4 regions of the Herbaspirillum sp. NPDC101397 genome follow, and region 1 is predicted to be linked to each of the others. Evidence: predicted binding sites of a transcription regulator. Region 1 holds the regulator's gene; each other region holds the start of a gene.
The links. The regulator sigma-54, encoded in region 1, starts transcription at its own class of promoters, with help from an activator protein. The targets are predictions, from matches to a motif close to TGGCANGNAANCTGCTTT.
Positions count from the first base shown of each region.

Region 2: ACIROW_RS15605 (outer envelope protein) is a predicted target of sigma-54. The motif match lies at 2,848-2,865, and genes of this name have one in related genera.
Region 3: ACIROW_RS17745 (TorF family putative porin) is a predicted target of sigma-54. The motif match lies at 2,518-2,535, and genes of this name have one in related genera.
Region 4: glnA (type I glutamate--ammonia ligase) is a predicted target of sigma-54. The motif match lies at 3,913-3,930, and genes of this name have one in related genera.

Region 1 covers NZ_JBIWNS010000004.1:83,731-91,448, forward strand. The annotation lists gene ACIROW_RS10850 (KdsC family phosphatase) at 1-311, shown strand, start outside; gene lptC (LPS export ABC transporter periplasmic protein LptC) at 308-919, shown strand; gene lptA (lipopolysaccharide transport periplasmic protein LptA) at 984-1,541, shown strand; gene lptB (LPS export ABC transporter ATP-binding protein) at 1,543-2,286, shown strand; gene ACIROW_RS10870 (RNA polymerase factor sigma-54) at 2,320-3,801, shown strand; gene hpf (ribosome hibernation-promoting factor, HPF/YfiA family) at 3,925-4,278, shown strand; gene grxD (Grx4 family monothiol glutaredoxin) at 4,580-4,891, shown strand; gene ACIROW_RS10885 (UbiX family flavin prenyltransferase) at 4,902-5,501, shown strand; gene ACIROW_RS10890 (SDR family oxidoreductase) at 5,550-6,308, opposite strand; partial or broken gene arsC (arsenate reductase (glutaredoxin)) at 6,503-6,893, shown strand; partial or broken gene ACIROW_RS10900 (TauD/TfdA dioxygenase family protein) at 6,978-7,718, opposite strand, start outside.
Region 2 covers NZ_JBIWNS010000006.1:107,295-115,012, forward strand. The annotation lists gene puuE (allantoinase PuuE) at 1-424, shown strand, start outside; gene ACIROW_RS15600 (urate hydroxylase PuuD) at 493-1,707, opposite strand; gene ACIROW_RS15605 (outer envelope protein) at 1,844-2,680, opposite strand; gene ACIROW_RS15610 (ABC transporter substrate-binding protein) at 3,391-4,422, shown strand; gene ACIROW_RS15615 (ABC transporter ATP-binding protein) at 4,470-5,264, shown strand; gene ACIROW_RS15620 (ABC transporter permease) at 5,288-6,070, shown strand; gene ACIROW_RS15625 (ABC transporter ATP-binding protein) at 6,183-7,718, shown strand, end outside.
Region 3 covers NZ_JBIWNS010000007.1:81,264-88,981, reverse strand. The annotation lists gene ACIROW_RS17760 (caspase family protein) at 1-347, shown strand, start outside; gene ACIROW_RS17755 (YifB family Mg chelatase-like AAA ATPase) at 613-1,797, opposite strand; gene ACIROW_RS17750 (accessory factor UbiK family protein) at 1,808-2,050, opposite strand; gene ACIROW_RS17745 (TorF family putative porin) at 2,591-3,391, shown strand; gene ACIROW_RS17740 (P-II family nitrogen regulator) at 3,403-3,741, shown strand; gene ACIROW_RS17735 (ammonium transporter) at 3,754-5,313, shown strand; gene gshA (glutamate--cysteine ligase) at 5,572-6,867, shown strand; gene gshB (glutathione synthase) at 6,901-7,718, shown strand, end outside.
Region 4 covers NZ_JBIWNS010000002.1:177,227-184,944, reverse strand. The annotation lists gene ACIROW_RS05635 (DUF1120 domain-containing protein) at 1-66, opposite strand, end outside; gene ACIROW_RS05630 (EAL domain-containing protein) at 327-1,577, shown strand; gene ACIROW_RS05625 (response regulator) at 1,733-2,416, shown strand; gene ACIROW_RS05620 (response regulator) at 2,425-3,120, shown strand; gene ACIROW_RS05615 (rhodanese-like domain-containing protein) at 3,217-3,681, opposite strand; gene glnA (type I glutamate--ammonia ligase) at 4,053-5,468, shown strand; gene ACIROW_RS05605 (DUF4124 domain-containing protein) at 5,617-6,105, shown strand; gene glnL (nitrogen regulation protein NR(II)) at 6,252-7,325, shown strand; gene ntrC (nitrogen regulation protein NR(I)) at 7,435-7,718, shown strand, end outside.

The DNA of each region.
Region 1 (7,718 bases):
CCAAGGACCTGGGCATTGCCCACGTGTTCCAGGGCGTGCACGACAAGCGCATCGCCTTCGCGCAGTTGCTGGAACAAACCGGCATCGCGGCCTCCGCCTGCGGCTACCTCGGCGATGACGTGATCGATTTGCCGGTGCTGACCAAGGTCGGTTTCACCGCCTGTGTGGCCAACGGCCATCATGACGTCAAGCAGCGCGCCGACTACATCACCGATTGCACCGGCGGCAACGGCGCGGCGCGCGAGGTCTGCGACTTCATCCTGACCGCGCAAGGCTATTACGAGGCGGCGCTGGCCGCTTACCTGGCATGAGCAATCGCAGCGGCGAACGCGCAGCGCAGCGCATCCGGTTGATTGTCGTGCTTGTGGTGCTGACGGCGCTGGCGCTCGGCAGCTTCTGGGTGCTGCAGGTCATGCGGCGCAACGCCGACGACACGCTTGCCGCACGTCCGCGCAGCAAGCCCGATTATTACGTCGAAGATTTCAGCTACGTGAAGATGTCCGAAACCGGCCAGCCGCGCTACGACATCACCGGCAAGAAGATGGTGCACTTCCCGACCGACGATTCGTTCGAAGTGACCTTGCCCGTCATCACCAGCCTGACCAAGGAAAAGCCGCCGATGACCCTGCGCTCGCAGCGTGCCAGGATTGAAGACGACAACAGCAAGATCCACATGTATGACAACGTCAATGCCGACCGCTCCGCGTTCGGTACTGCCGAAGACATGCATCTGAAAACCGAATACCTGCTGCTGCTGCCAGACGAAGACATCGCGCGCACCGACAAGCCGGTTGAAATCACGATGGGGCAATCCATCATGACCGGCACCGGCATGATCGCCAACAACGCGACACAGGAATTCCAATTGCTCCACAATGTGCGCGGCACGTACCAGCCGCGCTCACGTCCGCCGCGTTAGCCGTCAGTCTTCAGCTCCCATCGCCAATTGGCATAATCAAAACGAGATACTTGCGCAGGATCCTATGAAAACGACATCCCTACTGCCGCTGCTCACCGTGCTCCTGATGAGCGTTGCCGGCCTCGCCCGCGCCGAACGCGCCGACACTGAAAAGCCGACCCGCATCGAAGCCGAGCAAATGGTGTACGACGACGTCAAGCAGGTGAAGACCTTCACCGGCAACGTCGTGCTCACGCGCGGCACGCTGCTGATCAAGGCCGGCAAGGTGGTGCTGACCACCGATCCGTCCGGCTATGAACTGGCTATCCTCTATGCGGCGCCCGGCCAGTTGGCCAGCTTCCGCCAGAAACGCGACGGCGGCCCCAACCTGTGGATCGAAGGCCAGGCCGAACGCATCGAATACAGCGAGAAGACTGAAATCTCGAAACTGTTTACGCGCGCCCACATGCAGCGCATGGACGGCCCGCGCGTGACCGATGAAGTCAACGGCGAGTTCATCTCCTACGACAGCCGTGCCGAGTTCTATTCGGTCAACAACACCAACACCGGCGAAAGCAAACCCGGCGGCGGTCGCATCACCGCGATCATCCAGCCGCGCGTCGATTCTTCGAAGGGCCAATAAGATGGCGATCAGTTCTCTCGTAGTACGCGGATTGCAAAAGAGCTATGGCGCGCGGCAGGTCGTTCGCGACGTCTCGCTCGAAGTCGCCAGCGGCGAAGTGGTCGGCCTGCTCGGCCCCAACGGCGCCGGCAAGACCACCTCGTTTTACATGATCGTCGGCCTGGTGCCGTCCGACGGCGGCGAGATCGATCTCGACGGTTCGGCGATTTCTCGGCTGCCTATCCACGAGCGCGCGCAGCTCGGCCTGTCTTATCTGCCGCAGGAAGCCTCGGTGTTCCGCAAGCTCAACGTGGAAGACAACATCCGCGCCGTACTGGAACTGCGCAAGGAAAACGGCAAGTCGCTCAGCCGTGATGAAATCGAAGGCCGCCTCAACAGCCTGTTGCACGAATTGCAGATCGAGAAGCTGCGCGAAAGCCCGGCACTGTCGTTGTCCGGCGGCGAACGCCGGCGTGTCGAAATCGCCCGTGCGCTGGCGACCGATCCGCGCTTCGTGCTGCTCGACGAACCATTCGCCGGTATCGATCCGATCGCCGTGATCGAGATCCAGCGCATCGTGCGCTTCCTCAAGGAACGCGGCATCGGCGTGCTCATCACAGACCACAACGTGCGCGAGACCCTGGGCATTTGCGATCGCGCCTACATCATCAACCAGGGCACCGTGCTGGCCAGCGGCAGCCCTGACGACATCATCGCCGATGAGTCCGTCCGCCGCGTGTATCTGGGCGAACACTTCCGCATGTAATCCGCAGGCAATACGCTGCCAACTGAAAACTGAATGAAACAATCCCTCCAGCTTCGCACCTCTCAGCATCTGGCATTGACGCCGCAGTTGCAGCAGTCGATCCGTTTGCTGCAGCTGTCGACGCTGGAACTGCACCAGGAACTGGAACAGATCCTGTCGGACAATCCGCTGCTGGAACGCCTCGACGATGCGCTCGACAATTCCGTGCGGCTGCTTGCCGACGGCGCCCTCAGCAGCCCGTCTTCGGCGCAGGCGGAGCCGGTCGAAAACAGCGCCGCCAGCGCTGCACCCGCGGAAGGCGAAGCCGGCGATCCGCAGGACAGCGCAAGCGGCGACGAGCATGCGAGCGGCGATGCCGACTGGAGCTTCGACGACGTCGCCCGCACCGGCAAGACACCCGACGACGAAGACTCGCGTCCGCAACTCGAAGCCCACGACGTCACGCTGCGCGAACACCTGCAGGAGCAGACCCGCCTGACCGTGCGCAGCTTGCGCGACCGTGCGCTGATCGAACTGATCGTCGATGCGATTGACGACCATGGCTATCTCGAAGAATCGCTGGAAGAAATCCACGCGCGCCTGCCCGAAGAACTGGAAATCGAACTTGACGAACTGACCATTGCACTGAAGCTGCTGCAGAGCTTCGAGCCGGCCGGCGTCGGCGCGCGTAGCGCCTCCGAATGCCTGGCGCTGCAGGTCCGGCGCTTGCCGAAAGTTGCCTTTGTCACACGCCGGCTGGCGCTGACCATCGTTGAAGATTACCTGGCGCTGTTCGCCCAGCGTGATTTCAATAAAATCAAGAAAGCGCTCGGTTGCGACGATGAAGACCTGCGCGAGGCGCAAGCCGTGATTCGCCAGTGCCATCCACATCCCGGCGCCATGTTTGCATCGGGCCGATCCGACTACGTGGTGCCCGACGTGATTGTCAAAGCGTCCAAGGACGGCTGGCAGGTTTTGCTCAACCACGACGTGATGCCACGGCTGCGCGTCAACGCCATGTACGCCAACGCACTCAAGCAAGCCAAGGGCGACGGCTCGCTCGGTTCGCAGCTGCAGGAAGCCAAGTGGCTGATCAAAAATATGCGTCAGCGCTTCGACACAATTTTGCGTGTCGCCCAGGCAATTGTTGAGAGGCAACGCAACTTTTTTTCACATGGCGCCGTTGCCATGAGACCCCTTGTGTTGCGCGAAATAGCTGATACACTGGGTCTACACGAGAGCACTATTTCTCGTGTAACGACTCAGAAGTACATGCTGACCCCGCATGGCATGTTTGAGTTGAAATACTTCTTCGGCAGCCACGTCGCAACAGAAACCGGAGGTGAAGCTTCCTCCACTGCGATACGGGCTCTCATCAAACAACTGATAGGAGCAGAAGACCCTAAGAACCCACTCTCTGATAGCAAGATTGCAGATATGTTGGCGGAACAGGGCATGGTGGTGGCGCGACGTACCGTCGCGAAATACCGCGAAGTGCTCAAAATTCCGCCGGTGAATCTCCGCAAATCTCTGTAAGTTTTTCTGTAGCAAAGCATCGTTGCTGTGTTCTGTTGAGTTCGGGTGTTTTGTTCTGGTGCTGCCTGCAAGCAACCGGACAATGCGTAAGAACCTCCAGCAATCTCACGATAGGAGTGCTGTATGAATCTGACCATTAGTGGCCATCATCTCGATTTGACCCCCGCCATCCGCGAGTACGTGCAAAACAAGCTGACGCGCATCAAGCGCCACTTTGACCATGTGATCGACATCAGTGTCATTCTCAGCGTAGACAAGCTGACCGAAAAAGAAAAACGCCAGAAGGCAGAAATAAACGTTCATATCAAGGGGAAAGACCTGCATGCCGAGAGCATTGCACACGACCTGTACGCCGCCATTGACATGCTGATCGACAAACTGGATCGCCAGGTGATCAAGCACAAGGACCGCGTGCAAAACCATCACTCGATGGCAAAACGCCTGCCGGAAGAACCGTTGCCCGCAGCTGCCTCGTGATAGCCAACTAGCCGGCGGACTGGACCGGCACCAAAAAAAGGGCGCGCAAGCGCCCTTTCTTGTTTCTGCAACGACAACTTCATCGCGTATTTTCAATATCTTTCAAAATCTTTTACACTTTTTCCCCACCTGCCTCGCAAGGCATCTCTTGCAATCCTGCAAATCATTTACATGTTGGTCACAGCAGCCCACCCGCGCCGTGTTGCCTGAAAGACATTCCCCTGTGCAACGGCACTCTCCCAACGCGCACGCCCGCTTTTTCATATAATGGCGGCATTGCGAACTTTTTGAAGGTGTAGTCATGAGCGAAGTCCAATCCTGGATCAAGGAAACCGTTACCCAAAACCCTGTCGTGCTGTTCATGAAGGGCACCGCGCAATTCCCGCAGTGTGGCTTCTCGGGCAAGGCGATCCAACTGCTCAAGGCCAGCGGCGCGGAAAACATCGTCACCGTCAACGTGCTGGAAAGCGCCGACGTGCGCCAGGGCATCAAGGAATACTCGAACTGGCCGACCATCCCTCAGTTGTACGTCAAGGGCGAATTCATCGGCGGCTCCGACATCCTGAGCGAAATGTACGAATCGGGCGAACTGCAAACCCTGTTCAAGGGCTGATCCCCTGTCCATCGCGACAAATTCCGCACCGCCGCGCCGCCGCCTGATCGTCGCCATCACCGGCGCGACCGGCGTGGCGTACGGCGTGCGCCTGCTGGGCGTGCTGCGCGACGCCGGTGTGGAAACCCATCTGCTGGTATCCGAAGCCGGCGTGCTGAACCTGCATCAGGAACTCGACATGAGCCGCAAGGACGTCGAGGCGCTGGCCGACGTGGTCCATCCGGTGCGCGATGTCGGCGCTTCGATCGCCAGCGGTTCATTCACGTCCTCGGGCATGATCGTTGCGCCCTGTTCGATGAAGACGCTCGCCGCCATCGCCAACGGCCTGTCCGACAATCTCATCTCGCGCGCCGCCGACGTGGTCCTGAAAGAACGCCGCCGCCTGGTGCTGATGGTGCGCGAAACGCCGTTCAATCTCGCCCACCTGCGCAACATGACCAGCGTCACCGAAATGGGCGGCATCATCTTCCCGCCCCTGCCCGGTTTCTATCATCGCCCACAATCCATCGAGGAAATGATCGACCACACGCTGGGCCGCGTGCTTGACCTCTACGACATTGCGCATGCGCTGACACCGCGCTGGGCCGGTCTAAAAAACCAGCAGACATAAAAAAAACGCTGCCTTGAGAGCAGCGTTTTTTCTTTGCGGAAGAGCGTATCAACCTCGACCGATGAACGGCATCTTGGTCGCCATCACCGTCATGAATTGCACGTTGGCATCCAGCGGCAGGCTGTCCATGTAAAGGATGGCCTTCGCCACATGGCCGGCGTCCATGGTCGGTTCAACCTGGGTCGATCCATCGGCCTGCAAGGTGCCCTTCTTCATCAGCTCGGTCATGTCGGTCGAGGCGTTGCCGATGTCGATCTGGCCGCAGGCGATGTCGTAGCGGCGACCGTCCAGCGAGGTCGACTTGGTCAGACCGGTAATCGCATGCTTGGTCGCGGTGTACGACACCGAGAACGGCCGCGGCGCGTGCGCCGAAATCGAACCGTTGTTGATGATGCGGCCGCCGCGCGGCGATTGTTCCTTCATAAGACGGAACGCTTCCTGGGTGCACAGGAAGACGCCGGTCAGGTTGATGTCGACCGCCGACTTCCATTGCTCGTAGCTCAGTTCTTCCAGCGACATCGGCGGCGCGAAAATACCCGCGTTGTTGAACAACAGATCGAGGCGACCGAATTTCTCTTTGGTCTTGGCGAACAGGTTCTTCACCGAAACCGGATCGCTGACGTCGGCCGGCACCACCAGCGCATTGGCGCCGAATTCGCCGGCCGCCTTGACGGTTTCTTCCAGCGGTTCCTGGCGACGGCCGGCCAGCACGACGGCATAGCCGTCGCGCAGCAAAGCCAGCGAAATCTGTTTGCCGATGCCGGAACCGGCGCCGGTGACCAATGCGATTTTCTTCGGTGCTGCCATCTTCTGTGCTCCTCTGTTTTCCTGGAAATGGGACGTTTGCCGTGCTCGCTCGTGTGCGCTGCACGTTCTCGCCGAGCGTTTTACTATAGCAGCTGTCGCCGCGCGGGGAGATGAAGTATTTTCAGCTGAGCCGGAACCGGATCTTCTCCGATCGGCTATGCTTGCGCACATCGTTTTTGAACCAGGGGAGCACCATGTCCGACGTCACCATTTATCACAACCCGAAATGCAGCACCTCGCGCAACGTGCTGGAAATGATCCGCGCCGCCGGCATCGAGCCCGATGTCATCGAATACCTGAAGACGCCGCCGGATCGCGCCACGCTCAAAAAGATCGTTGCGGCCACCGGCGAACCGGTGCGCAATATCATGCGCCGGCGCGGCACGTCCTACGACGAGAAGGATCTGGACAACGCCAGATGGAGCGACGAACAGCTGATCGACCTGATGCTGGAAGACCCGGTCCTGATCAACCGCCCCATCGTCGTCACTGCGCGCGGTGCTCGCCTGTGCCGGCCGGTAGAGAAACTGCAGGAAATACTGCCGCCGGCCTGACCGCGGCATCTTCCGCCGGGAGATCGGCGACACGCCCGCTCGGCTGGCCCAGCAGCGTGGTGCGGTACATGATGCGGCGCTGGCTGTGGTCGTAATCGGCCAGCGCGATATGCATGGCGCTGCGGTTGTCCCACATCATGGTGTCGCCGAGTTGCCAGCGGTGGCGGTAGACGTTTTCCGGAACGACGCTGTGGTCGTACAGGTATTGCAGCAGCGGCCGGCTCTCCTCTTCCGTCATGCCTTCGATCGCCACCGACGTCATCTCGCTCACATACAAGGCCTTGCGTCCGCTGCCGTCGTGCACGCGCGCAATCGGCTGGTAGACCGGCGGATTGCGGCGGCGGATGTCGGCCAGCTCGTCGCTGGTGCGCACCAGCCGCGTCTCGCGCGCCGCCGTCATGTCATGCAGCGCGTTGCGGCCGTCGAGGATGGATTGCAGCGTCGGCGACAGACTGTCCCAGGCCTTATACATATTGCAGAACATGGTATCGCCGCCGACCTCAGGCAACTCCACGCAATGCAGCAGCGAGCCTTTGGCCGGACGCGTGGTGGTCGACAGATCGGAATGCCATTGACGGCCTACGGCGAGGCGTTTGCCGCCTGCCTCATAATTCGTGACCAGCAGGATTTCCGGATGTTCGGGATGGCGGAATTTGGGAATCGCCGCATGATCGTCGAGCGCACCGAAATGGCGGCTGAAGGCGATGTGCTCCTCGAACGTCAGCGGCTGGTTGCGAAACAGCAGGATGATGTGGCGATGCCAGGCATCGGTCAGCGCCTGCACCGTCTCCTCGTCCAGCGGACTACGCATGTCGACGCCGATCACTTCGGCACCCAGCGCCGACGACAAGGGTTT
Region 2 (7,718 bases), on a different contig from region 1:
TTCGCCCAATACTCGCCGGCTGGTGGTCGAGCATGGCGGCTTCGCCTACGACTCCGATTACTACGGCGACGACCTGCCGTTCTGGACGCGGGTGGCGCTGGCCGACGGCAGTCAGCAGCCCCACCTGGTCGTTCCCTACACGCTCGACAGCAATGACATGCGCTTCGCCACGCCGCAGGGTTTCAACACCGGCGAGCAGTTCTTTCAATACCTCAAGGACAGCTTCGACGTGCTGTACGCAGAGGGAGAAGAGGCGCCCAAGATGCTGTCGGTCGGCATGCATTGCCGCCTGCTCGGCCGCCCGGGCCGCTTCGCCGCGCTGCAACACTTCCTCGATTACGTGCAGTCGCATGAGCGCGTATGGATCTGCCGCCGCATCGACATCGCCAACCATTGGCGCGAGCAGCATCCTTACCCCGGCTGAATGCACCGTCGAAAAGAAAAAGGCTGAACGTTGTGTTCAGCCTTTTTGCTTTGGCGCCTGCTATCTGATCATTCGCCCTTGGCGCCTGCTTCAAACCACTTGCCCAACAAGGCCCGCTCGTCATCCGTAATATTGGTCATGTTCCCCAGCGGCATGGCCTTCTGCACCACCGCTTGCTGGTAGATCTGCTGCGCATGCTGCAACACGCCATCCTTGCTGTCGAGCAGGATGCCCTTGCCAGGCACCGGCATCAGCGTCGGCTTGGCCGCATGGCACTGGATGCAGCGCGTTTCGATCACGTGTTGTACTTGCGCGAACGAAACGGCCGGTGCGTTTTGCTGTGAAGGTGGAGGCGCAGGCTGCAGCGCCGACTTCGGCACGATCCACGCGGCCACGCCGGCAAGGATCACCACCGCTGCAGCCGGATACTGCCACTTGATGACGCCCTTGTGCTTGAGCACGAAGAACTGCCGGATCAGCACGCCCGCCAGCATGATCAGCAGCAGCACCAGCCAGTTGTTGCCGGCGCTGTAAGTCATGCTGTAGTGATTCGACAGCATCGCGAAGATCACCGGCAGCGTGAAATAGGTGTTGTGCACGCTGCGCTGCTTGCCGCGCTTGCCGTGGATGGGATCGGGGCTCTGCCCCGCGCGCATCGATGCCACCATCTTGCGCTGGCCGGGAATGATCCAGAACAGCACGTTGGCGCTCATCACGGTGGCCAGCGAGGCGCCGGTCATCAGGAACGCCGCGCGTCCTGAAAACACATGGCACGCCACCCAGACCGCAGCGACGACATAGAGCGTGACCAGCACGCCGACCACGCGGTCGCCGCCCGGTTTGTCGCCGAACAGACGGCAGATGGCGTCATACACCAGCCAGCCCGCAGCCAGGTAGGCCAGCGCGGCAAACACCGCCGTCGTCGCGCTCATGTCGAGCACGTGCTTGTCGACCAGGAAGGTGCCGGCATTGAACAGGTACAGCACCGAGAACAGTGCGAAGCCGGACAGCCAGGTGCTGTACGACTCCCAGAAGAACCAGTGCAGGTTTTGCGGCAGCGTCTTCGGCGCCAGCAGGTATTTCTGCGGATTGTAGAAGCCGCCGCCGTGGACCGCCCACAGCTCGCCGCCGACACCCTTCTCCAGCAGTTCAGGATCGTCCGGCCGGGTCAGGCTGTTGTCGAGCCAGACGAAGTAGAACGAGGAGCCGATCCAGGCGATCGCCGTGATGACGTGCAGCCAGCGCAGCAAGAGATTGAGCCAGTCGAAAATATATGCTTCCATTGCGCCCCGCGTAGTGAGTCGATACCGGAATTGTTTATACCATTACTGCCGAAAAAAATGCCGGATCAAAAGACCCGGCACCGAAGGAACTGGATCGACCGGCGTGACGCCCACACCGGCCGATCCGCAGAAACGCTTAGAAGTGGTATTCGGCGCGGATCATCGGCGTCTTGGCCAGCGAACCGGGGACATTGCTAGGATTGCCGAACTTGTTGCGCCAGTATTGATATTCCAGGCCCACGCGGAAGGTGTTCTTGCCCATGCCCATCGGCATGCCGACGTCATACATGATCTGGCCGTCGAAATTCAGTTCAGGGGCAGTGCCGCCGCCGAATTCGTTCTTGCCCTTGGCGGCGATGTAGTTCACGTAGCCTTCAAAGGCGAAGCCGCTGGTGCCGAACGGGATACCCCAGGCGGCGTTGAGCATCGGGTGCGTGTCGTAGGAATAGCGGCTGCTCATGCGCACGCCGTTGTTGAGCGGCTGATTGCTTTCCCACAGCGCCAGCAGGCTGATGTTGAGGAAGCCTGGAACATCCAGCATCACCGTCGGGCCGGCAACGATCATGCGCTTGCGCGAGCTGTAGCCTGGATCGTTTTTGGTGTTCCAGTCAAAACCGGCAGTCAGACCAAAACCGCGCGCAGGGCCGAAAGAGAGGTCCTTGCCGGCGACCTTGCCGATATCCAGTGTATGGCGATAGACGATATACGCTTCTTGCGATTCGTTGTCTTTGCTATCCGACATCAGCAAGTCGACGTTCAGGAAATTGGTGCCGTATTTGTAGCCGCTGGCATGCGTAAAATTGACGATTTTTTTCGCGATGTCTTGCGAATTGAACGGCTCGGCAAATTGCGTACCGTAGCGAATACCGATCGAATTGTCGGCCCACTCGGCAGCGTTGGCCGACATGCTGCCCATGGCCGAGACGGCCAGCGCTGCGGTAGTCAAGCACATCCCCATTGCACTCTTCTTCATGCGTTTTCTCCCTTTGCGTTTCATTGAAAAATAAATCCGGATCCCATCGCTCGTCACTGGCTGCTTGCTGCAACCTGCAACGCGCGCTCCTTCATTTGCTCACCCATATCCAATCAGGTCTGGCATCGCACCCAACAACCGTCGCTGCGCAATCCGCCGGGTCCATCAATGCAAACGTCATGCCAGCCGAAAACAAGTCGTCAAAAAACTGTCGACAATGCGCCGGCGCGTGCATCGGCAATGCGAAAAAATGGATCCGGCGAAGCCGATGTCCGCACGCCAGCCGGCGCCGCTGCACAGAATGAAAACAGCCCATCCCACCATGCCGCCGAGAAGGTTGCGACGGAAGATTGTCGACAAGATATAGAACGACAGTACTAAACCCGCTCATCGACGCACACCTCTATTTACAAGGCTTACGCGGCCGAAAGAATACTGTTTTTAGTGCAACTCTTGCTAGAGCGGTGCAGCAAAGCACCAAATTGTCGCAAATGAAATTTTGGATTGTCGACAAAATAAAGCTGACTTGAAAGCCGACTGCAGCGCTGCCTTCGCTGTCGCCGCCATCCGACGTTCTTGGCACAGTAAATGCTTTTCATCGGACATCGTTTATAAAAACCGGACAACAAAACCGGGCCGCATTGGCGACATCGCTTCACCGCCGCCTGCGCCCGGCCAACCGATCAACCGATTCCAACGGGAAGCCCACCATGCACGCCAACAAGCTCTTCAAGTTCACCGCCGCCCTGCTGCTCAGCGCCGCCTGTTCGGCCGCCTTCGCGCAAGAAACCAAAATCAAGTTTCAGCTCGACTGGCGCTTTGAAGGTCCGTCTGCGTTGTTCCTGGTGGCCAAGTCCAAGGGTTATTTCGCGCAGGAGAAACTGGACGTCGTCATCGACGCCGGCAGCGGCTCGGGCAACGCGGTCAATCGCGTGGCCTCGGGCACTTACGACATGGGCTTTGCCGACATGGCGGCGCTGATGGAATTCACCGCCAACAATCCGGCTTCGCCGGGCAAGCCGATGGCCGTGATGATGGTCTACAACGACACCCCTGCGGCGATCTTCTCGCTCAAGAAGACCGGCATCAAGACACCGGCCGATCTGGTCGGCAAGAAGCTCGGCTCGCCGGTGTTCGACGCCGGTCGCCGCGGCTATCCGATCTTCGCCAAGGCCAACGGCCTGGATGCGTCCAAAGCCAACTGGATCAGCATGGATCCGCCGCTGCGTGAAACCATGCTGGCGCGCGGCGACGTCGACGCCATCACCGGTTTTTATTTCACCTCGCTGCTGAACCTGAACGCACGCGGCATCAAGGATCAGGACATCAACGTGATGATGTATCCCGACTACGGCGTCAAGCTGTACGGCAACGCCATCATCGCCAACGAGAGTCTGATGAAGACCAATCCGGAAGCGCTCCGGGGCTTCCTGCGCGCCTTCGCCAAGGCGACCAAGGATGTGCTGGCCAATCCCGAAGCCGCCATCAAGGTACTCAAGGAACGCGACGGCCTGATTGACGAGAAGCTGGAACTGCGCCGTCTCAAGCTGGCCATCTCCAGCGCCATCGCCACGCCGCATGCCAAGGCCGAAGGTTACGGCCAGGTGTTCCTGCCGCGCCTGACGCTGATGGCTTCGCAGGTGTCGGACGCCTACGGCACCAAGACCCGCGTCAACGCGGAAAAGATCTGGACACCGGCCTACCTGCCGTCGAAGGAATTGCTCAACGTGTTCGGGAAATGACATTGCAAGCTGACACTATTGAAGCAGGCTTGGCTGATGTGGCTGCCATGACGGACACCTCGGACACCTTCGTCGACTTCCGTCGCGTCTTCCTGTCCTATGACGGCTCCGACGAATTTGCGGTCGAAGACATTTCCCTGCAAACCAGGCAAGGGGAATTCATCGCCATCGTCGGTCCGTCCGGTTGCGGCAAGTCGACCTTCATGAAGCTGGCAACGGGCTTGAAACGCCCCACGCGCGGCAGCGTCGCCATCGCCGGCGCCGAGGTAACCGGTCCGCTCAAATTCGTCGGCATGGCCTTCCAGGCGCCGACCCTGCTGCCGTGGCGCACCACGCTCGACAATGTTCTGCTGCCGCTGGAAATCGTCGAGCCGTATCGCCACGACTTCAAGAAGAACAAGGCGCAGTACACCGAGCGCGCGCTGAAGTTGCTCAAGACCGTCGGCCTGGACGGCTATGCCGACAAGTTTCCGTGGGAACTGTCGGGCGGCATGCAGCAACGCGCGTCGATCTGCCGCGCGCTGATCCACGAGCCGAAGATGCTGCTGCTGGACGAACCCTTCGGCGCGCTCGACGCCTTCACCCGTGAAGAACTGTGGTGCGTGCTGCGCGAACTGTGGACCGAGCGCCAGTTCAACGTCATCCTGGTGACCCACGATCTGCGCGAGGCTGCTTTCCTGGCCGACACTATTTACGTGATGAGCAAACGCCCCGGCCGCATCGTGGCGCGCAAGGAAAATCCGCTGCCGCGTCCGCGCGAGCTGGAGCTCACCTACACCGATCCCTTCAACGCCCTGGTGCACGAGCTGCGCGAGCATATCGGCCGCGTGCGCAACACCTGAGAACCACCTGAACCAAGGCGCCCATGAAAAAACTTTCCTCAATGAACCAAGCCGCCCGCACGCTGGCGCCGTGGATACTGCTGCTGGCGATCCTGGTGGTCTGGCAAATCATCTGCAGCGCGCTGGACGTGTCCGAGTTCATCTTTCCGAGCCCGATGGCGATCATCGAGGCCATGATCGAATTCGCCGGCCCGATCGCGCATCACGCGCTGTCGACCTTCTGGGTCACCATGGTGGGCTTCGCGATTGCGGTCGCGGTCGGCGTGTCGCTGGGCTTCCTGATCGGTTCTTCGCCGCTGCTGTATGCCGCGGCGTATCCGTTGATGACGGCGTTCAACGCGCTGCCCAAGGCCGCCTTCGTGCCGGTGCTGGTGGTGTGGTTCGGTATCGGCGCCGGGCCGGCGATCCTGACGGCCTTCCTGATTTCCTTCTTCCCGATCATGGTCAACATCGCCACGGGTCTGGCGACCCTGGAGCCGGAACTGGAAGACGTCTTGCGCGTGCTCGGCGCCAAACGCATGGACATCCTGCTCAAGGTCGGCATGCCGCGCTCGCTGCCCTACTTCTTTGCCTCGTTGAAGGTCGCCATCACGCTGGCCTTTGTCGGCTCGACCGTGTCGGAGATGAACGCCTCCAACGAAGGCATCGGCTACCTGCTGGTGTCGGCCGGCTCGTCAATGAAGATGCCGCTGGCCTTTGCCGGACTGGTGGTCATCGGCGCGATGGCGATGGCTATGTACGAACTGTTTGCAATCATCGAAAAACGCACCACGCGCTGGGCCCACCGCGGCGGCAACCGTTCGTGATATTTTTTGCAATTTTCCCGATTGTCGACAATTTGGCTATGGTAAATTCCGCAGATCATTTGAATAACCTGGAACGCGCGCGGGAAGGCGCGGTTCCTGCGAGGGGAAATCCGTGACCGCAACGTCGCCTGCGCGCCTGCAAATAGCGCATATCCGCAAGGCCTATCCAGGAGTACTGGCCAACGACGACATCAACCTGAGCGTCGCGCCCGGCGAGATCCATGCCGTCCTTGGCGAGAACGGCGCCGGCAAGTCGACGCTGATGAAGATCATCTTCGGCACCGTCAAACCCGACGCCGGTGAAATCTACTGGAACGGGGCGCTGGCGCATATCGCCAATCCGCAGATCGCGCGCAAGCTCGGCATCGCCATGGTATTCCAGCACTTTTCTCTGTTCGACACGCTGACCGTGGCGGAAAACATCGCGCTGGGTCTCGACGCCGACACCGACATGCAGGACCTGGTCGCGCGCATCCGCCAGACCGGCGAAAAATACGGTCTCGAGCTGGAGCCCAATCGTCACGTCCACACGTTGTCGGTGGGCGAGCGCCAGCGCGTGGAAATCGTGCGTGCGCTGCTGACCAATCCGCAATTGCTGATCCTTGACGAACCGACTTCGGTGCTGACGCCGCAGGCGGTCGAGAAGCTGTTCGTCACGCTGCGCCTGCTGGCCGACGAAGGTTGCAGCATCCTCTACATCAGCCACAAGCTCGACGAGATCCGCGCACTGTGCCACAGCGCCACCGTGATGCGCGGCGGCCGCGTGACCGGGACCTGCGATCCGCGCAATGAAACCAGCGCCGGCCTGTCGCGCATGATGATCGGCGAAGAGCTGGTGCGGCTGCGCCGCGAACGCAATCCGCAGTTTTCCGGCATGCAACGCAACGAGCGCAAGCTGCACGTCAATCGCCTCTGCCTGCCGAAAGCGCATCTGTTCGCCACCGAACTGCAAGACATCGAATGCGAAGTGCGCGCCGGCGAGATCGTCGGCATCGCCGGCGTGTCCGGCAACGGCCAGCAGGAATTGCTGGCGGCGCTGTCCGGGGAAGACCAGCGTGCCGCGCCCAACATGATCATGCTGAGCAGCGCCGCCGTCGGTCATCTGGCGCCCAATCCGCGCCGCGCCAAGGGCCTCGGCCTGGTGCCCGAAGAACGTCTCGGCCGCGGCGCCGTGCCGACGCTGAGCCTGTCGGCCAACATGCTGCTGTCGCACCAGAAAGTGCCGTACGTCAAACACGGCATGATCGATTTCGCCTACACGCGCAAGATCGCCGCCTCCATCATCGAACGTTTCAAGGTCAAGGCCAGCGGCCCCGACGCGCTGGCAAAAAGCCTGTCCGGCGGCAACCTGCAAAAATTCATCGTCGGCCGCGAGATGGAGCGCAAACCCAGTGTCTTCATCGTCGCGCAACCGACCTGGGGCGTCGATGTCGGCGCCGCCGCACAAATCCATGCCGAAATCCTGGCGCTCAAACAAGAAGGCTGTGCCGTGCTGGTGATCTCCGAAGAACTTGATGAGTTGTTCGCGCTGTGCGATCGCCTGCATGTGATCGCCAAGGGACGTTTGTCGCCTTCCGTCCCGATTGAACAGGCCACGCGCGAGCAGGTCGGTTTGTGGATGAGCGGCTTGTGGAACAATGACGCGCCG
Region 3 (7,718 bases), on a different contig from region 1:
TATCAGGGGTTTCCAGTCCTTTATCCAAAGACATGTCCTTTTCCGTGTGCTGGATTGGATTGAAACCGAAATTTCAAAATCTCACGAAATTCGGTGCCGACTTTACTTATTTAGTATCAAAAACGCATATCCAAATTTTTTATAGATTTAAAAAATACGTCGAAAAAGCGTGGGGAGATTTTAGTGTCGATCGCTATAGCGATTGGCAGCGAACTGAACATGCAACGCGAGACTCGGGACAGGCCACCAATGTAGTTAGCGAGTTTTACACTTCTTTGTATGCTTGGGTCCTTGAAGATGTGGGCCACACTTTTACCGACGATAGAAAGATTTCCGAAGAGAGCTAAACAAAGTCTCTTTGCTTGGGCTTCGGTGAAATTTAATATCTATATTGCTAGGATTAAATTCCGTTAGACCTACCATTTTGATGGACAGCGTCCAATATCTCGCCTTCATAATATTCCAGCTTACTAGCGTGGAACACATTTCATAAAAAGCTATGAGATGTGTTCATGCTATCCCCACTTTGTTGCAACTACATTGATTTGTACGCCTGTTGCAGGACGGGCAATTACATAGCATTTACTGTTTAACAATGTGAAATCGTCAGAGTTAGGCGCTAATTTTAATGATTTGTGTGTCTAACTTTGACGATGGCCAGTAACGCGTCACCTGATCTGGCGTGCAACGGCATTCGCGATGAAGCGCGCCGAGGTAGCCGCAGGGGCAGGGATTCATGGCGGCAATCAATTGGAAGCGCGCCGGAAAATCAGCCTGGCGCGCCGCGCGTGAAATTGTAATCTGACCCGATTCCAGCGGCTCGCGCAATACTTCCAATACCTTGCGATCGAATTCCGGAAGCTCATCAAGGAACAGCACGCCCCGGTGCGCCAGCGAAATTTCACCCGGACGCGGCGTACCGCCGCCGCCCACCAGCGCGACGCCCGATGCGGTGTGATGCGGCGAGCGGTAAGGACGCACCTTCCAGCGCGCGGCGGAAAAACCGCCGGTCAGTGATTGCACTGCTGCCGATTCCAGCGCTTCTTCATCGGTCATGGGCGGCAAAATACCTGGAAAGCGCGCCGCCAGCATCGACTTGCCGGTGCCGGGAGGGCCGACCAGCAACACGCTGTGACCACCGGCCGCGGCGACTTCGAGCGCGCGCTTGGCCTGCAACTGGCCTTTGACGTCGGAAAAATCGAGATAGGCAGGTGCGGCAGGCTTGATCGCCGGCCGGTGCTGCGTCAGCCGGGCATCGCTGTCGGCGCCGCGCGCGGCGAAATGCGCGCATACCTGCAGCAGCGAATCGGCGGGGAAAATGGTGGCGTCGGCGACCAGCGCAGCTTCGTCGGCATTGTCGCGCGGCAGGATGAAGATACGTCGGCGACCGTCGCTGTGATGCGAGGTGCGCATGGCGTACGTCATGGCCAGCGCACCGCGGATCGGACGCAGATCGCCCGACAGCGACAGCTCGCCTGCGAATTCGTACTCGTCGAGGCCGTCGCCGGGCATTTGTCCGGAAGCAGCCAGGATGCCCAGCGCAATCGGCAGATCGAAGCGGCCCGATTCTTTGGGCAGATCGGCCGGCGCAAGGTTGACGGTGATTCTCTTGGCGGGGAATTCAAAGCGCGCATTCTGCAATGCGGCGCGCACGCGATCCTTGGATTCCTTGACCTCGGTTTCCGGCAAGCCCACGATGGTGAAGGACGGCAGACCGTTGGCCAGGTGTACTTCCACCGTGACTTGCGGCGCATGCATGCCCGCCAGCGCACGGCTCTTCAATACAGCAAGGCTCATCGTGACCGGATCAGGAGGCTTTCTGGCGCGCTTCGAGTTCGGCCACGCGGGCTTCCAGCTCTTCCAACTTGGCGCGGGTCTTGGCCAGCACCTGCGCCTGGATGTCGAATTCTTCGCGGGTGACCAGGTCCAGTTTGGAGAAACCCTGGCTCAGCATGGCCTTGACGTTCTTTTCGATATCCTTGGCCGGAGAGTTCTCGATAGCCTTGTTGATTTTGGATTGAATATCTTCGAAGAATTGTGGCTTATCCATGATGCTTCCTTTTATTAGTAGTGACGATCCGACAAGTGTAGCGCTTTCGTTGTCCTGCGGGAAAACAAAGCGGCGCAAAAGGCGGCCATGTGATCGGCGTGATGGCGTTACCTGTCAGAATCGCGTCGCGCGGAAACGTTCATCACCGGTCCTGCGAAGGGTTGACGGCCTGTCCAAATATAAGAAGGCGACCACCGAAAATCCCGCGTAAGATCGTTGCAGGGCATTGCATTTTTGCAACAGTTTCTTGCGTGCTCAACTGGGTGGCAAAACCGCGCCCAGCCATGCACCATAAAAAACAAAAATTTCCCAGTGGAAAATGTTATGTTGAAATTGTTGCGCACTATTGTTGTGCGCCAAGGTTTGTGTTTCACTCTAATGCACTGTTTTTGGGAAAAAAAGAAAAAATGCCTAATTGGAATGTTGATTTGCGCTAAAAAAAGTAACGCAAACCGCCAAAAAAGGGTTGGCATGGCTCCTGCTATACAAGTTGTGCAGAAATGAACAATTTGTTGTTTAACAGAAACCTAGAGGGACGCCATGAAAAAATTGATTCTTGCAACAGCAGTCGCAGCATCGTTAGTCGCCAGCTTCGCCCATGCGGAAGACGCACCTAAGCCAGACAATGAAGTTACCTTCAATGCTGCCGTCGTCAACGACTACCGCTATCGCGGCCTGACTCAGACGCGCTTCGACCCGGCTTTGCAAGTTGGAGCTGATTACACGCACAATCCAACCGGTCTGTATCTCGGCACATGGCTGACCAACATCAAATGGATCAAGGATGCAGGCACGCTGACCGGCACTAACACCAAAGGCAATGTCGAGTGGGATATCTACGGCGGCAAACGCGGCGATATCGGCGGTGGCTTCACTTATGACGTCGGCGGTCTGTACTACTACTACCCAGGCAACACGCTGTCCAACAGCGGCGCCAAGAACGCCAATACATTCGAACTTTACGGCCAGGTGGGCTACGGTCCAGCGTACTTCAAGTACTCGCAATCGCTGACCAATCTGTTCGGCAACGTTAGCAGCAAGTACAGCCAGTACTTCGATCTGGGCGCCAACATCGACACTTGGTATGGCGTGATCCTCGGTCTGCATGTCGGTCGTCAGAACGTCAAGGGCAGCAACAACGGCGTCTCCAATGACCAATACAGCTACACCGACTGGAAAATCGGTCTGAGCAAGTCGTTTGACGAACTGGCCGGTGTTACCTTGGGCGTTGCGTATCTGGGCACCAATTTGAAGGATGGCGTGCAAACAACCCCTGTTTCCGATGGTTCCAAGAATGTCGGCAAGAGCGGCTTCGTCGTTTCCCTCAGCAAAACTTTCTAATTGAGGTCGGTATGAAACTGATTACAGCGATCATCAAACCATTCAAGCTCGACGAGGTGCGTGAAGCCTTGTCGGCAATCGGCGTGCAAGGCATTACCGTGACGGAAGTCAAGGGTTTCGGCCGCCAAAAAGGCCACACCGAGCTGTATCGCGGTGCGGAATATGTTGTGGATTTCCTGCCGAAGACCAAGATCGAAGCCGCAGTCGACGATTCCATCGTTGAGCGCGCGCTGGAAGCGATCGAGGCTGCAGCACGCACAGGCAAAATCGGCGACGGCAAGATCTTCGTACAGGATCTGCTGGACGTTATCCGCATCCGTACCGGCGAAACCGGCAAAGACGCTCTTTAAGGGGGAACAGTAATGAGTATTAAAAAAATGTTTTCAAGTGCGCTTGCAATTGGCACCTTGTTGTTGGCGGTAAGTTTCGCCGCACCGGTCCAGGCGCAAGACGCACCGAAGCCGGAAGCTGCAGCTGCAGCTGCTCCTGCGGCGGAAGCGCCGAAGGCTGACGCACCGAAAGCCGAAGCACCTGCAGCAGCTCCGGCTGCCGCCGCTGCTGCTCCTGCCGCCGCTGCAGCCCCGGCTGCTGCCGCAGCTGCACCCGTGCTGGTCCCTAACAAGGGCGACACGGCCTGGATGCTGGTATGTACTGCATTCGTGATCCTGATGACCTTGCCAGGCCTCGGCCTGTTCTACGGCGGCCTGGTCCGCAGCAAGAACATGCTGTCGGTGCTGATGCAATGTTTCGTGATCTTCTCGCTGATCTACATCCTGTGGTTCGTCTACGGCTACAGCATCGCATTCACTGAAGGCAACGCGTTCTTCGGCGGCTTCGATCGTCTGTTCCTGCATGGCCTCAACGGCGACTCGACCACTGCCACCTTCAGCAAGGGCGTCGTGATTCCTGAACTGTCGTTCGTGGCCTTCCAGGGCGCGTTCGCAGCCATCACCGTGGCGCTGATCATCGGTTCCTTCGCAGAGCGCGTGAAGTTCTCCGCCGTGATCGTGTTCTCGATCCTGTGGTTCACCTTCTCGTACCTGCCGATGGCCCACATGGTCTGGTTCTGGCCTGGTCCGGATGCATTCACCGACGCTGCCGCTGCAGAAAAGGCGACTGCGATTTCGGGTTGGTTGTTCCAGAAGGGCGCGCTGGATTATGCCGGCGGCACCGTGGTGCACATCAACGCTGCGATCGCCGGCCTGGTCGGTTCGTATGTGATCGGCAAGCGCGTCGGTTACGGCAAGGAAGCCTTCAAGCCGCATAGCCTGACTCTGACCATGGTCGGCGCTTCGCTGCTGTGGTTCGGCTGGTTCGGCTTCAACGCCGGCTCCGGTCTGGAAGCCAACGGCGGTGCAGCGTTGTCCTTCGTCAACACCATCCTGGCAACTGCTGCTGCAGTGCTGTCGTGGAGCTTCGGTGAATGGATCGGCAAGGGCAAGCCGTCGATGCTGGGTGCAGCGTCGGGTGCCGTCGCCGGTCTGGTGGCGATTACTCCTGCAGCCGGTTTCGTCGGTGTCTGCGGTGCGGTTGTGATGGGCCTGCTGGCCGGTCTGCTGTGCCTGTGGGGTGTCACCGGTCTGAAAAAGCTGCTGGGTTCGGACGATGCGCTGGACGTCTTCGGCGTGCACGGCGTGGGCGGTATCCTGGGTGCGATCCTGACTGGCGTGTTCGCTGCGCCTAGCCTGGGCGGCACAGGTATCTATGACTACGTCGCCAACGCAGTCGCTCCCGACTACTCGATCGGCGGTCAGGTCTGGATTCAGTTCCAGGGCGTGCTGACTACCGTGATCCTGTCGGGCGTGGTCTCCTTCATCGCCTACAAGCTGGTCGACATCGTGATCGGTCTGCGTGTGACGGAAGAAGAAGAACGCGAAGGTCTGGACATCTCCAGCCACGGCGAATCGGCTTACCACTCCTGATTGTTTCCCGGGGGCCTTGCGCCCCTTTCAGAAGCGCCCGCGACTCCGGTCCGGGCGCTTTTTTTATGTCTCTTTAAAAAAACGACAACGCCGCCATGTAAAAGGCCTCTCCACCAGATATTGCCGTGTGGCGGGCGACGTAATAGCCAGAATCCCGCTAAAATGGCCGGTTCCTGTCGGTTTTGTTATCGGTTGTTTCCATCGATCACCGGCCGCTATTTCGTCCAATCGCTACCCAGCACGCGCAGAAGGTCTTTTATGGTTCCGCATCTTGTCACCGCCCTCAACGGTCCGCTTCTCGACCTGGAAAAGAAAATCCTGGGCGCAACTCCCGCGATCGAGCGCTGGTTCCGCATGGAGTGGCAAGAGCACACGCCGCCGTTCTATTGTTCGGTCGACCTGCGCAACGCCGGCTTCAAGCTGGCGCCGGTAGACACCAATCTGTTCCCGGGCGGCTTCAACAATCTGTCGCCGGAAATGCTGCCGCTGGCCGTGCAGGCCGCGATGGCCGCGATCGAAAAATATTGCCCTGACGCAAAGAACCTGCTGCTGATCCCCGAGCATCACACGCGCAACAGCTTCTACCTGCAAAACATCGCGCGGCTGATGCAGATCTTCCGCCAGACCGGCCTGAATGTGCGCCTCGGTACCCTGGAAGACATCAAGAAGCCCAAGCAGATCGATCTGCCCGACGGCAGCACCATCACGCTGGAGCCGCTTGAGCGCTCCAAGAACGGCCGTCGCCTGGGTCTGAAGAATTTCGATCCCTGCACCGTGCTGCTCAACAACGACCTGTCGATCGGCATCCCGTCGGTGCTGGAAAACCTCGACGAGCAAAATGTCCTGCCGCCGCTGCACGCCGGCTGGGCGGTGCGCCGCAAGAGCAACCACTTTTCCGCCTACGACGACGTCGTGAAGAAATTCGCCAAACTGGTCGACGTCGATCCATGGATGCTCAATCCGCTGTATGCCAAATGCGGCGAGCTCAATTTGCAGGAAGACGCCGGCTCCGATTGCCTGGCCGACAACGTCAGCAGCCTGTTGTCGAAGATCCGCAAGAAGTACAAGGAATACGGCATCAAGGAACAGCCGTTCGTGATCGTCAAGGCCAATGCCGGCACCTACGGCATGGGCATCATGACGGTCAAGGACGCCAGCGAGGTCAAGGATCTCAACCGCAAGCAGCGCAGCAAGCTGGCGGTCGGCAAGGAAGGCCTGGAAGTCAACGAACTGGTGATCCAGGAGGGCGTGCATTCGTTCGAACGCATCAACGAAGCCGTCGCCGAGCCGGTGGTCTACATGATCGACCGCTACGTGGTGGGCGGTTTCTATCGCGTCCACGCCGACCGCGACATCAACGAAAACCTGAACGCCCCCGGCGCCCATTTCGTGCCGCTGGCGTTCCAGCAGCAGCATGCCTTGCCGGACTTGCAAGCCAAGCCCGGCACCGCGGCGCCGAACCGTTTTTACATGTACGGCGTGGTGGCGCGACTGGCGCTGCTGGCGGCGTCGCTGGAAATGGAAAAGACCGATCCGAATCCGGAAGTCTATTAATCTTATTTGGCTGACATTTTTGACGGACATTTCATGAAAATCGCTTTCCTCGCCGACCCGCTCGATACCTTCAAGACCTACAAGGACTCTACCTTCGCCATGATGCGTGAAGCTGCTCGCCGCGGCCACGCCATCTACGCGTTCGAGCAGACCGACGTCGTGCTGGAAAGCGGCCTGGTCACCGCCAACGTCGCGAAGATCACGCTCACCGGCGAGGCCGACGACTGGTACCGCGCCGACAAGCCGGTCTCGACTTTCCTGTCGGAGTTCGACGCCATCGTGATCCGCAAGGATCCGCCGTTCGACATGGAATACATCTACACGACGTATCTGCTGGAGCTCGCCGAGAAGCAGGGTGCACGCGTCTTCAACAAGCCCGAGGCGATCCGCAGCCACAACGAAAAACTGGCGATCGCGCAGTTCCCGCAATACACCGCGCCGACCCTGGTCACGCGCGACGCCAAGCGCTTGCGCGCATTCCACGACGAACACAAGGACGTGATCCTCAAGCCGCTGGACGGCATGGGCGGCATGGGCATCTTCCGCATCGGCCAGGACGGCATGAACCTCGGCTCGGTCATCGAAACCCTGACCGACAACGGCAACCGGACCATCATGGCGCAGCGTTTCATCCCGGAAATTTCCAAGGGCGACAAGCGCATTTTGCTGATTGGCGGTAAAGTGGTGCCGCATGTTTTGGCGCGCATTCCGCAAGGCGGAGAAGTGCGCGGCAATCTGGCGGCCGGCGGTCTCGGCGTGGCGCAACCGATTTCGCCGCGCGAGCTGGAAATCGCCGAAGCACTGGCGCCGGTATTGGCGCAGCGGGGGTTGTTGCTGGTAGGATTGGACGC
Region 4 (7,718 bases), on a different contig from region 1:
GGACGCGACGACAAGCAGAGGGAGTGCGATGCCATGCAACAGCATCTGCGATACGGCCTTTTTCATGCTTTCCCCATGTCGCTGGCTATTTGATTTGATCAGGCAAGGATAACGTTGGCGAGATGTTCATCCAATGAAAATATCGGAAACGGATGAAAAAACATCACGGCTGTGGCGAACTCGTCTTTTTTTGAGCGTTTGCTAGCAAATAAGCTGGGCCGAATTGAGATCATTCTCATATACGGATGTCGGCAAGATGATCAGAATTGCATCTGGTCAATCAAGTCTATGCCGCAGCTGCGGTGCACATCTCGCTTGGGGTAAAGATGAAAACTGTCGCGAATCTCTCTGTTCTTGTCGTAGAAGACGAGCCATTGCAAAAAATATTTGCAATCGAAAAATTGCGCGAGCTTGGGTGCGTCGACGTGGTTGATGCCGCCGACGGCATGGAAGCAATGGAGCGACTGGCTGAACGCCGCATCGATCTGATTTTTTGCGATATCGGCATGCCCAACATGGACGGCTCGCAGTTCGTGCTGGCGCAAGACCGGTCAGCGCAATCCGCAGGCAAGGAATTACCGATGCTGGTGTGGATGAGCGCGCATCCCGAAGACGTACGCGAGTCGCATCTGCAATTGGCGTATTCGGCCGGCTTTCCCTTCGTCGAGGCGATCGCCAAGCCGCTCAGTTTGCCCGCGTTGCAAACCATCCTGGCAACCTCGCTGACGCTGATGAACGCGACCAGGCCATTGCCGGGAAAGAGCGGAAAAACACCCCCGGCGGACGGCGCCATCGGCGACGACGACATCCTGCGGGCCATCTGCGACACCAGCGAATTCGAGGTGTGGTACCAGCCGCAGGTTTCGCTGGAAACCAAAACCATCGTCGGCGCTGACGCCATGGTGCGCTGGAGTCATCCCAAATTCAGTTATCTCGTTCCGGAACAGTTCATGACGCTGATCGAACGGCAGGGGCTTGGCCTCATGTTGTTCTACCGCACCGTCAATCATGTGCTGAAAACGCAACAGAAGCTGGAGCAGATAGGCTGCAGCATCCCGATTTGCATCAAGGCCTCCGCTTCGACTCTGGAGACGCCCGAGATCGCCGATTACCTTTACGAGCGTTCGCAGCGTTACGGCATCGGCTCGCACCTTGTTACCGTGGGCATTTCAGAAGAAGAGCCGTCGCAACATGCGCTGAGGCTGGCAGCGTCGCTCAACCGCTTGCGCGTGCGCGGATTCGGCTTGTCGATCGACGACTTCGGTTCAGGAATTTCAACCATGAAGCTGCTGTCGCAAATGCCTTTCACCGAAATCCGCATCGACCGCCACTTCGTGCGCCAGTTTCTGCGTCAGGCGCAATGCCGTGTCATCGTCGAATCAATCATCGGCATTGCCAAGCGCCTGCAACTTACCGTGACGGCGGAAGGGATCGAGAACGCCCGCCAAATGGAGGTCCTGGCCGCCATGGGATGTGGGCGCGGGCAGGGTTATATTGCCGCCCCGATGCGCCAGGAAGAGTTCCTTAACAAGGTCGGAGCCAATCAACTGTTCAATAATGGCCTCATCAATGCCTGAGTTTTCTATTGTATTTTTACTATTTTTGATACACTCGACCATAATTCGACTGGTCGGCAATCGCACCTTTCACCATCGCATCCAGGCGAAGCGAGCATCGATTTCGATGTCTAGCGGTTTTCTGCGTGAATGACCGTCTGCGAAAGGACGCCATGATGACCTGGACTGCGACAAAGGCAATTCGTATTGCATTGCTCGACGATCATGCCGTGGTCCGGCATGGTCTCGCGGCGCGATTGACGGAAGAATCCGATTTCCAGGTGGTCGGCGCCTATGCCGCCAGCAAGGACATGATGTCCTCCTTGCGCGCCTCGCCGGCCGATATCCTGCTGATCGACTATTCCCTCGGGGCCAACGACATCGACGGCCTCAACCTGATCCGGGCCCTCAAGGTGCGTTTCCCGGAAAGTAAAATTCTTGTCTCTTCCTCGCACTACAATCCTGCTACGGTCGCGTTGGCGATGCGCGCCGGTGCGCGCGGCTTCGTGGGCAAGGAGCAGGAATTGTCCGAGCTGATTGCTGCCGTGCGTTCCGTGGCGGTGGGGCGCGTGCATCTGAATCCGTTGATGGCGGCGGAGATATCCTCCATGTTGTCCAGCAACGGTTCGGACGAAGAATCTGCAAACGGCGATTCGCTCACCGACAACGTCGAGTTGTCGCCGCGCGAGCGAGAAGTGTTGCGCTGCTGCCTTGAAGGGATGAGCGTCACGCAGATTGCGGAAAAATTCGCGCGCAGCGTCAAGACCATCAGCGGACAGAAGCAGGCGGCCTTCCGCAAGCTGGGAGTGCGCAACGACAATGAACTGTTCAAGATTCAGCATCAACTCCAAGACATATAGGACGCACCATGAACACGATTGCCCCGGCTCCTTCGCTGCAGATTCTTGTCGTCGACGATTCTGCGACCAGCCGCGTCGTCATCGAGAAGCAACTGAAGAAACTGGGCTGCAAAGTCGCGATGGCGCAAGACGGTACCGCGGGTCTTGCGGCATTGCAGGAGGGCGAGTTCGATCTGGTGCTGCTGGACTGCCAGATGCCCGACATGAGCGGCTACGACGTGGCGAAGATCTTCCGTCGGCGTGAGCGGGAAGAAGAGCGTGTGCATACGCCCATCATCGCCATTTCCGCAGAAACGGATACAGGGCATATGCAGCTTTGCCTCGACAGCGGCATGGACGGTGTACTCGGCAAGCCCCTGCCGGTCGACGAACTGAAAAAAATGCTCTCGCTGTGGTGCGATGTCGACGTGACAGACGCGGCGCCGATGCATATCGACGACATGCGCAGCGTGGATCTGACCGCGTTGTTCCGCACAACCTCCCTCGAGGACTTCGCTGCGTTGCGGGCGGCCATGGATGAGGCTGACATTACTTCGGTCGGAAGGCTGGCGCACCGGATGAAAGGTGCTGCCTTGACGATGGCGGCAGGCGAGATTGTCAGGACACTGGAGCGTATCGAAGCAATTGCCGTGCATCGCGCGCAGCCGCCGTCTGATCTGAGCGCTGAAGTCAGTGTGCTCGAACGGCAATTGCAATCCATCTGATTCAAGTTTGCAAAAAGCCAAACGGCCCGCTGATGCGGGCCGTTTGGCTTTTGCGATGAAGGAACGCCAGAGCGGCGTCGCCCGATTCAAGTCAACTCAAGCCCCGACCCACGGCAGGCCGGCCTTGCACCATCCCTCAATGGTCTTGCGATGCCCAGCGCTGTCCTTGTTGCCCTCGAAGCCTTCCAGGATGTCATAACAGCGCACATAGCCGCTTTCGGTCGCCAGTTTGGCGGCATGGCGGGAACGCACGCCCGAGCGGCACAGGAACAGCAAGGTAGTCTCTTTGCCGGCGGCAGCGCCCAGTTGTTCCAGGAACTGCGGATTGGGCACGCTTTCCGGGTAGAGATTCCATTGCACCGCGAGATGCTGTTCGGCGGGAATGACGACCTGGCCGACCCAGTCGCGTTCCGCCTTGGTGCGGACGTCGACCAGTTTCACGGCCGGGTCGCCCTGCAGCAGGGCAAACGCCTCTTGCGGCGTTACCGCACCGGCATACGGAAATTGGCCGGACTGAGCGCGTTGGGCGGCGGTGGAAAGAATTTCGTTGGAAGTCGTCATCAGAGTCCTTTGAGAATTGCTGAAAAGATACCTAAATTATTATTTCAACGCCAGCAGCGCGGAGTATTTGCACCAAAATTAAGCATTTCACATAAATCGCATTTTATTGGTGCATAAATATTCATTTGCACCATAATTGCTCATTATTGGAATTGGCATGCACTGCTCGGAAACGCCCACCCGTCAATAACTCCCTAGAATATGTCATAAGCATGAACGCAAGGCAGTTGATGGCATGGAATCTGCTATCATTCCCGCCTGAGTTCTGGCGCACTATCTGTTGTATTTGCTGCACACATCAAGTCGCACGTAGTCGGCTCATCACCCAAATTGTACAAATTTATACTACTTCCTCGTTTTAGGAGATTCGCATGGCAAGGACGGCCGCAGAGGTTTTGAAGTTGGTGAAAGACAATGAAGTCAAGTTTGTTGATTTCCGTTTTGCCGATACCCGGGGTAAAGAGCAACACGTAACTGTGCCTGTTTCCCACTTCGACATCGACAAGTTCGAGTCGGGTCACGCATTCGACGGTTCCTCGATCGCCGGTTGGAAGGGCATTGAAGCTTCGGACATGTTGCTGATCCCTGATCCAAACACCGCCAACATCGACCCGTTCATGGAAGAAACCACATTGTTCATGCAATGTGACGTGATCGAGCCATCCGATGGCAAGGGTTACGACCGTGATCCACGCTCCATCGCCAAGCGCGCTGAAGCTTACCTGAAGTCCTCGGGCCTGGGCGACACCGCCTATTTCGGTCCTGAGCCAGAATTCTTCATCTTCGACGGCGTACGTTGGGGTGCGGACATGTCCGGTTCCTTCGTCAAGATCGAATCCGAAGAAGCATCGTGGAGCTCCGGCGCCAAGCTCGAAGGCGGCAACACCGGCCATCGTCCGGTCGTCAAGGGCGGCTACTTCCCAGTGCCACCAGTCGACAGCTTCCAGGACATGCGTTCGGAAATGTCCCTGATCCTCGAATCCCTGGGTATCCCTGTTGAAGTGCACCACCACGAAGTGGCCGGCGCAGGTCAAAACGAACTGGGCACCAAGTTCTCGACACTGGTTGAGCGCGCTGACTGGACACAGACACTGAAGTATGTGATCTGGAACGTTGCCCACACCTACGGCAAGACAGCGACCTTCATGCCTAAGCCACTGGTCGGCGACAATGGCTCCGGTATGCACGTTCACCAATCGGTCTGGAAAGACGGCAAGAACCTGTTCGCAGGCGACGGCTATGCTGGCCTGTCCGAATTCGCGCTGTTCTACATCGGCGGCATCATCAAACACGCCAAGGCGCTGAACGCGATCACCAACCCAGGCACCAACTCGTACAAGCGTCTGGTTCCAGGCTTCGAAGCACCGGTCAAGCTGGCGTACTCGGCGCGTAACCGTTCCGCATCGATCCGTATTCCACACGTTGCGAATCCTAAGGGTCGCCGTATCGAAACACGTTTCCCTGATCCACTGGCGAACCCATACCTGTGCTTCTCGGCTCTGCTGATGGCAGGTCTGGACGGCGTGCAAAACAAGATCCATCCAGGCGAAGCTGCTTCGAAGGACCTGTACCACCTGCCGCCGGAAGAAGACAAGCTGATCCCGACAGTGTGCGCATCGCTGGAAGAAGCGCTGGATGCACTGAACAAGGACCGCGAGTTCCTGACACGCGGCGGTGTCTTCACCGACAGCATGATCGATGCCTACCTGGACCTGAAGGGCCAGGAAGTGCAACGCTATCGCATGACGACACACCCAATCGAATTCGACATGTACTACTCGCTGTAATCGTCGATTTTGCATTGATAAAAAAGGGAAGCTTGCTTCCCTTTTTTTATGCGCGCGGCATTTTCCGTTTGCGTCGGGCGGAGCCCGTTTGTCCGTCGGCGAGTCTTGTCATACACTTGGTTTCATTGCATTTTTGAGGCATGGACCAATGAAATTTTTTGTGCTCGCCGTACTCTCGGGCGTGGCCTGCGCGGCCGTCGTACACGCAGCTCCGGCGCAAGACGAGGTCTATGTCTGCATCGACCCGAATGGCGCGACCGAATACCGCAACACCGGCATCAACAAAGCTTGCCGGAAACTGGATATACCGGCTGCAAGTGCACCGGCGCCGACGCAGAATAAACGCGTCGCACCGAACAAGCCTGCGATGGCGGCAAGCCCTTTCCCCAAGGCCGACGGCCAGGCGCAGAAAGTACGCGACAGCGATCGCAAGCTGATATTGCAGGATGAACTCAGGGTGGAAGAGGGCAAGCTGGCAAGCCTGAAAGCGGAATACAGCAACGGTGAACCTGAACGGCGCGGCGATGAGCGCAACTATGCAAAATACCAGGAACGCGCTGCCTCCATGAAGGACGACATCGCCCGCACGGAACGCAATGTCGAGGCGCTCCGACGCGAGCTGGCCAGGCTGCGTTAGTTGCCCGATACGCTCGGCAAGCCGGGAAGTCAGTCATATTGCAGGCTTGCCCAAATCTTGCTTAGCTGAGGGGAAGCTGACAAATCCGAGCCCGCGGCCATAAGCCGCGACGGCATACTTGATGCGGCATTAATTTATCGGAACGCATGAAAACAACTTTACCTTTACTCGATGGTCTTGACCTGCTGGCATCGGCAGTCATCATTCTCGACGCCAACGGCGGCATCGTGTACGCCAACGCCGCGGCCGAAAACCTGCTGGAGAGTTCCTTCAAGGTGCTGTCCCAGCAAAAGCTCAGTGAGTTGTTCCTCAACGGCAAAGAGCTCGCGACCTTGTTCTACCAGGCGGTGGCGCACCAGTTCGCCGACAAGCGGCTCGACCTCGTGCTCGAGCGCGTCGGCCGCGAGCCGCTGCAGGTGCACACCATCGTCACCGCGCTCGACAACGCTGACACGCCGGTGCTGCTGGAGCTGCGGGAAAACGTTCAGCAACTCAAGCTCGATCGTGAAGAGCGCCTGCTCGACCAGAGCCAGGCCAACAAGGAACTGATTCGCAACCTCGCGCATGAAATCAAGAATCCGCTCGGCGGCATTCGCGGCGCGGCGCAACTGCTGGAACTGGAGTTGCCTGAGCGTCACCTGAAAGAGCTGCGCGAATACACACAGGTCATCATCAAGGAGGCCGACCGCCTGCAAACGCTGGTCGATCGCCTGCTGGCGCCGCACCGGCGGCCGCACATCGTCGGCGACGTCAATATCCACGAAGTCTGCGAGCGCGTGCGCAGCCTGATCCTGGCCGAGTTCCCCAACGGCCTGACCATCAAGCGCGATTACGACCTGTCGATTCCGGAATTCCGCGGCGACAAGGAGCAGTTGATCCAGGCTTTGCTCAACATCGTTCACAACGCCGCGCAAGCGCTCGCCGAACGCATCCGCACCGGCGACGGCGAGCTGATTTTGCAGACGCGCGTCATGCGTCAAGTGACGCTGGCCAAGGTCCGGTATCGGCTGGCACTAGACTTGCATATCATCGACAACGGCCCCGGCATTTCACCGGATATCCAGGACCGCATTTTTTACCCGCTGGTATCCGGTCGGGAAGGAGGCAGCGGTTTGGGACTGACGCTGGCGCAAACATTCGTTCAGCAGCACATGGGGGTGATCGAATGCGAAAGCCGGCCGGGATGTACGGATTTCAGAATATTGATTCCGCTTCCCTGATGGCAGTTCATCGGGTGAGCGGGTATCGAGCAGGGCAACACCGGCACAGGCCTTTCAGGCTGTCCACACACGCTACCAAACGCAACGATAAGCAAGAAAAGATAACACTATGAAACCGATCTGGATTGTTGACGACGACGAATCGATACGCTGGGTATTGGAAAAAGCCCTCGCGCGAGAAAATCTCGCCACACAAAGCTTTTCCAGCGCACGCGACGCCATGCAGGCACTGGAGAGCGGCACGCCGCAAGTATTGGTTTCCGATATTCGCATGCCCGGCGCATCCGGCCTGGAGCTGCTGCAGACCATCAAAGCCAAGCATCCCGGCATTCCGGTCATCATCATCACCGCTTTCTCCGATCTCGATTCGGCGGTCTCGGCATTCCAGGGCGG